2 linked regions of the Caldalkalibacillus thermarum genome follow. Each later gene encodes a partner of the first gene's protein in a complex. Links are inferred from orthologs where the notes say so. Each region holds a gene or a part of one and is shown on either strand. Other genes may lie near its edges.

The links.
Region 2: the proteins of IEW48_RS05090 (region 1) and spoIIQ are in contact, whole or in part, in a crystal structure (PDB 3TUF), measured with the Bacillus subtilis proteins. The link is inferred for Caldalkalibacillus thermarum from one-to-one orthologs.

The regions. Positions count from the first base shown.
Region 1 is NZ_BMKZ01000009.1:23,969-27,241, forward strand. Bases 184-3,129 are described here. They hold IEW48_RS05090 (SpoIIIAH-like family protein), read left to right. Parts: upstream 184-1,341; coding sequence 1,342-1,917; downstream 1,918-3,129. Other genes in these bases: spoIIIAF (stage III sporulation protein AF), read left to right, coding at 184-643; spoIIIAG (stage III sporulation protein AG), read left to right, coding at 649-1,329; accB (acetyl-CoA carboxylase biotin carboxyl carrier protein), read left to right, coding at 2,048-2,566; accC (acetyl-CoA carboxylase biotin carboxylase subunit), read left to right, coding at 2,590-3,129. In the rest of the region: more of spoIIIAF, read left to right, coding at 2-183; more of accC, read left to right, coding at 3,130-3,273. UniProt on the Bacillus subtilis protein: Involved in forespore engulfment. Forms a channel with SpoIIIAH that is open on the forespore end and closed (or gated) on the mother cell end.
Region 2 is NZ_BMKZ01000019.1:6,257-9,361, reverse strand. Bases 94-2,871 are described here. They hold spoIIQ (stage II sporulation protein SpoIIQ), read left to right. Parts: upstream 94-942; coding sequence 943-1,800; downstream 1,801-2,871. Other genes in these bases: IEW48_RS08990 (rod shape-determining protein), read left to right, coding at 2,482-2,871; spoIIID (sporulation transcriptional regulator SpoIIID), read left to right, coding at 2,012-2,335; spoIID (stage II sporulation protein D), read left to right, coding at 94-846. In the rest of the region: more of spoIID, read left to right, coding at 1-93; more of IEW48_RS08990, read left to right, coding at 2,872-3,105. UniProt on the Bacillus subtilis protein: Involved in forespore engulfment and required for anchoring membrane proteins on the forespore side of the septal membrane. Forms a channel with SpoIIIAH that is open on the forespore end and closed (or gated) on the mother cell end.

The sequences.
Region 1 (3,273 bases):
CGTGATCGCCTATTTAGGAGAATTAATTAAACAGATTGTACTCATTATTTTAATTGCCACTTTTTTAGACTTGCTGATGCCTAACAGCCAGATGCGCCGCTATATCAAACTTGTCGTGGGACTTTTAATCATTATGACTATTCTGTCCCCTGTACTGGAGCTGTTTACTTTTGATCACGAGCGCATGCTGCGGGAAATGGAAGCTCTGTTTGAAAAGGGGCAAGAATCTGAATTTGATATTGACCATAAGCGGAAAGAAATCGAACAGCTGCAGCAGGAAGCCCTTTTTAAAGAGGTGGAGCGGCTCATGAAGGAAGAGATGGAGAGGGATTTGGAAAGCCAGTTTCCACTGTCCGTTGACCACCTGGACCTGACGTTAACGGTAGAAGAAGGGGAAGCCATTGTGAGTAAACTGGTGGTCGTGGTCACTGCACGAGAAGAGGAAGAGCAGAACTTTGACGGGACAACAGTACGGCCTGTTGAACCGGTTGTCATCCAAGTCAGCGAAGAACAAGAATCACCTGAGGAGAACAAGAAGCCTTCCCATGCAGAACGAAAAATACAAGAAGAGGTTTTAACATATTTTGATTGGAAGTGGAATATATCTGTAGACAAGATTGACTTATCGTGGCTCGGGAGGTGATCCCAATGGCAAAGTGGTGGCGCAAGCTGACGAGGAAAGTGTTAGAGGGACAGTCGGAACACCCAAGCATGACAAGCCAAACAAGCCAACGCGGGGAAGAGGGACATAAAAAGGGCGAATGGCAACTGACCCATTGGATTTTGATATTGGCTGCATTGGGACTAACAGCCATGATCGTGCCCAATTATTTCTCTTCCCAGAATAACGTCCCAGTCCACACGGTCTCGCTTCAGCAAGAAGAGGTTACAGAAACGCTAGGCTCATCGCCAAAAGAACCGGTGACGATCAAAGATTATGAAGAAGCATTAGAGAGCCAGTTAAAAGACATTTTAAGCAAAATTCAAGGTGTCCGTGATGTCTCGGTTATGGTTAACCTGGACTCCACCGCCGAGACGGTGGTCGAGAAAAATATAAAAACCCAGGAGTCAAATACGACAGAACAAGACCGGGAAGGGGGGAATCGCCAGATTGAAGATACACTGAAGGAGGAACAAGTCGTCATCATCCGCCAGGGGAACAATGAGGAACCGATTGTCGTTAAAACCAAAAAACCCCGGGTCCGCGGTGTTTTAGTGGTCGCTTCGGGAGCAGAAAACATGCAAGTGAAAGCCTGGATTACCGAAGCCGTTCAGCGCGTGTTGGATGTTCCTGCCAATAAAGTCTCTGTCTTACCCAAAAATGATTAAGGAGGGACTATGATGGTGCTCAGAAAACAAACCATCTGGCTTTTAACCATGTTAACCTTAATGGTGGTCTTGTCGGCCTATTACTTGTTCAATGGATCTCCAGAATACGACTATGTGACGCTGGATGAGCTGGACAAAGAAGCCGAAGGGGAAGAAGTGAGTTTAGACGAGATTGACTGGGTTGACACCATTAGTGATATGAATGGTGACTTCACCCTTGAGGAAGCTGGGAACCCGCTCGACTTCTTCATCGCTTACCGCATCGAGCGTGAGCGGCAGCGGGCAGACAAGTTTGAAGAATATCAAAACATGATGAACGCTTCGGAGGCGACCGCTCAGACGGTAGCGGAAGCTCAAGCCAAAATTGAAGCTATATGGGATCAGGAAGAAACCGAATACACATTGGAGAATCTGATTAAACAGGAAGGTTATGAAGACGCGCTGGTGATCTATACTAAAAACGAAGGCATTAATGTCATCGTGCGCAGTGATGAAGAACTTGACAAAAAAGAAGTGCTGAAAATCATCCATCTGGTTCGCAAGCATCTGGATGTTCCAGGCCATATGGTAACCGTTGATTACAGATAAACAGGCTTTGGACAAAATGTGACCTTGTGCCTAAGACCTGCTCTTAAGGCAAGGTCATTTATTTTTGGTATGGATATGATATAATGAGATGAGCCAAAATTACTTGACAAGGGATAAAGGAGTGATGATGATGTTAAAAATGCACGAGATCCGTGAGCTAATCAAACTCGTTGATCAATCTAAAATCACAGAGTTTGAATACGAGTTTGAAGGCTTAAAAATATCGATCAAAAAAGATGAGCAACAAGAGGTTCAACCCGCCCAAAATGTCACGCCCGCACCTCCAGAAGCTCAAAGACCCGCTGATCCTGTAGAGGTGAAGGAGAAGCCAGATGTCAGCCCTCAACCGGCGCGGGAAGAGCATGCTCAGCCTAAAAAGGCACAAGAAGAGGAAAAGGATACCAGTGGCTTACATAAAATCGTATCACCCATGGTCGGAACCTTCTACCGCGCTCCAGCGCCCGATGCTGAACCCTACGTTAAAGAAGGAGATAAAGTAACAGAAAACACTGTAGTTTGTATTGTGGAAGCGATGAAGTTAATGAATGAAATTGAGGCTGAAGTAAGGGGAGAAATTGTAGAGGTTCTCGCTGAGAATGGACAATTGGTTGAATATGGACAACCCTTATTCCTGGTCAAACCCGAGTAATCCGAATCAAAGGAGAAGAGGCCATGTTTAAGAAAGTCTTAATTGCCAACCGTGGCGAAATAGCCGTACGGATTATTCGAGCATGTCGGGAGCTTGGGATTAGTACTGTTGCCGTTTTTTCTGAAGCAGACCGGGACAGTTTGCATGTCAAGCTGGCTGATGAAGCTTACTGTATCGGGCCTACCCCGTCCAAAGACAGCTATCTTAATTTCACCAATTTGATGAGTGTGGCCACGCTGACAGGAGTGGATGCCATTCATCCTGGATACGGTTTTTTAGCCGAAAACGCTGATTTTGCTGAATTATGTGCGGAGTGTAACATAACGTTTATTGGCCCCCGTCCCGATGCTATTCAAAAAATGGGCGCCAAAGATGTGGCACGCCGCACCATGGCTGCAGCTGGAGTTCCCATCGTTCCCGGATCCCGGGGCTTGATTGAAGATGTTGAACAAGGCATTGAGGTTGCAGAAGAAATTGGCTATCCTGTGATAATCAAAGCCACGGCAGGCGGGGGAGGCAAAGGGATCAGAGTGGCCCGCAACCGGGACGAGCTGGTCAAAGGCATCCGGATTACACAACAGGAAGCGGCAACCGCTTTTGGTAATCCCGGCTTGTATATTGAGAAGTACATTGAAGATTTCAGGCATGTGGAAATTCAGGTCATGGCAGATAAATATGGCCATGTTGTGCATTTGGGGGAACGCGAC
Region 2 (3,105 bases), on another replicon or contig:
CGCGTCTACCGTACCAACACCAAAACTATTGAAAAGGTGCCTCTGGAAGAATATGTGCGCGGGGTGGTGGCCTCGGAGATGCCCCATGACTTTGAGCTGGAAGCGTTAAAAGCCCAGGCCATGGCCGCCCGCACCTATATTATCCGCCGCTTGATAGAAAAGGATTTCAACGATGCGCCGGAGGGAGCGGACGTCCGTGACGATACAGGCCATCAGGTGTACCAAAACGAAGCGGAATTAAGGCGGCGGTGGGGAAAAGCTTATGCCCACAAAATCAGCCGCATCAACCAGGCTGTCAATGAGACCAGGGGCAAAGTGATCACCTATCAAGGCAAGCCTATTGACGCCACCTTTTTCTCCACCAGCAATGGCTACACGGAGAACTCGGAGGATTACTGGGGCAAACAGATCCCCTACCTGCGCAGTGTGGAAAGCCCTTGGGACAAGGAATCCCCCCGCTTTGAGCAACAGATGCGCTTCAGTCTGGACGAGTTTCAGCAAAAACTGGGGGTTCAGCTGTCTCTGCCCGCCTCCAGCGGCCAGCCCTTTGCCGAAATAGTGTCCCGCACCGAAGGGCAGCGGGTCAAAGAAGTACAGGTGGGTGACCGCACCTTTACAGGCAGAGAGATCCGGGAGCTGTTGGGGTTGCCTTCCTCCGATTTTCAGTGGACCATAGCAGGCAACGAAGTGGTGATTACCACCGCTGGTTACGGCCACGGGGTAGGCCTGAGCCAGTACGGCGCCAACGGCATGGCCAAAGAAGGCTATACAGCCGATGACATTGTCCGGTATTATTATCAGGATGTAGCCATTGAAGATTACCGCCAGTGGATTGTGAAAAAATAAATATAACCATAAGCCGGGGGAATAATAAAAAAATTTTGCCTCAGCAACGTATAAAGCGGTTAAAAATGGCAATAATGGTTGCTGAGGTGATGAACAATGAAAGAAGACCAAAACAAACTGTCTTCTCAACGTGAAGAAGAGACTCCCATTCCTTCTTCACTCTGGAAAAAACTAATCAAAAAGAAATGGTTTTTTCCGGCCGTCTACTTAGCGGCAGCAGCCCTCATCCTTGCGCTTATCACCTGGTATCAGAACAACAACTTAGATTACGCCCTTGACTCAGATGAACTGTATGAATCCATCGGCTATGAAAGTGAAGGGGAGACGCAAGAGGGCCTGACCGATGAAGAAGGTTACCTTGATCCTGATGCACTGCCTGTCACTGGTCCGTCAGAAGAAATGATCTGGCCTGTGGCCGTTGGTGACGACATCCAGGTCGTCCTGGGCTTCTTTGACGATGAGGCCAGTGAAGAGGAGCAACTGAACGCCATGGTGCAGTATGAGCGTTCTTTCCACCCCAACCAGGGCCTCGATTTCGCCCACAAAGGCGGGGAAACCTTTGATGTGGTAGCCGCTCTGTCCGGCACCGTGACAAAAGCCGATAAAGATCCTCTGGTCGGCTACTTTGTGGAACTGGAGCATGAGAACGGGCTGGTTACCGTTTATCAAGGGTTGGAGGACGTACAAGTGGCTGAAGGTGACCAGGTGAAGCAGGGTGAGCTCTTAGGACGCGCCGGGCGCAGCATCTTCAAGCAAGACTTAGGTGTACACGTCCACTTCCAGGTTAAAGAAAACGGGGTTCCGGTTAATCCCTACAACTTCTTGTCTGATATGACCGACACGGAAGAGACGGAGAAGGAAGAAACGCCTCAAGCGGAAGATGCCGCCCGCGAACAAGATGATGAACAAGATGATGCTGCCTCTCGGCAAACCGATGCCCAAGACGGAGAATAACAGCGGCACGACAAACAGCTTCAAACCGTAATTCCCCCCTTTTACCATATAAAGCCTGAAAAAGCATCCCTTTGCATTGGGACAAGCTTTTTCAGGCCTTTTAATTTTAAGAGAAAATCATGTTTTTGGCTTGTCAGGCTTGGATTTAAAGCATATCTGACTTTTTTGGCAAATATAATGTATCAGATTAAACGTACAGGAGGCGAGGGGAGTGCAGGATTACATCAAGGAGCGAACCTTAAAAATCGGTCTGCACATCGTGGAAACCAGGGACACGGTTCGCCAAATTGCCAAAGCATTTGGTGTATCCAAAAGCACAGTGCACAAAGATCTGACCGAACGGCTGCCCGAAATCAATCCCGAACTGGCTAACGAGGTGAAAAAGATACTGGAATATCACAAATCCGTGCGCCATTTACGGGGAGGGGAAGCAACCAAAATCAAGTATAAGCGTGAGAAAAAGCAGCAGACTAAAGGACAAACGGCTGTCGTCAACGCCCAGGAAAACGAAAAAGCACGTTCGTACACAAATTAAAAAATTCGACGCAAAATGGCAAATTTTTAACGTCAGAAAAAAGGAATTCCCTGAACGGATTGCGAAATATATATTCATACATATTTAAGCCAAGATATGACAACGGGAGAACCAAGGTTAGTGGATATACAGGGAGGGCAATAAAGATGTTCAGTCGAGACATTGGCATCGATCTGGGAACGGCCAACGTGTTGATTCATATTAAGGGCAAAGGGATTGTGCTGAATGAACCCAGTGTTGTGGCTGTTGACAAAAACACAGGGAAAGTGCTGGCTGTTGGGGAAGGAGCCCGACGGATGGTCGGACGGACACCAGGAAATATAGTAGCCATTCGCCCCTTGAAAGACGGCGTCATCGCTGATTTTGACATAACGGAAGACATGCTGAAACATTTCTTGCAAAAAATCGGGGTCAGGGGCTTTTTCAGCTCTCCGCGCATATTGATCTGTTGTCCAACCAACATTACCTCCGTGGAACAAAAAGCGATTCGTGAAGCAGCCGAAAAAAGCGGCGCCAAACGCGTCTTTTTAGAAGAGGAACCGAAAGTGGCAGCCATTGGTGCGGGCATGGACATTTTCCAACCTAGTGGAAATATGGTTGTCGATATTGGCGGTGGTACAACGGATATTGCCGTGCTCTCCATGGGAGACATTGTCACCGCCTCTTCTATCAAGGTGGCAGGGGACAAGTTCGATCAAGCCATACAGCACTTTATTAAACGGAAGTACAAGCTGTTGGTCGGGGAGCGCACCGCAGAAGACGTGAAGCAT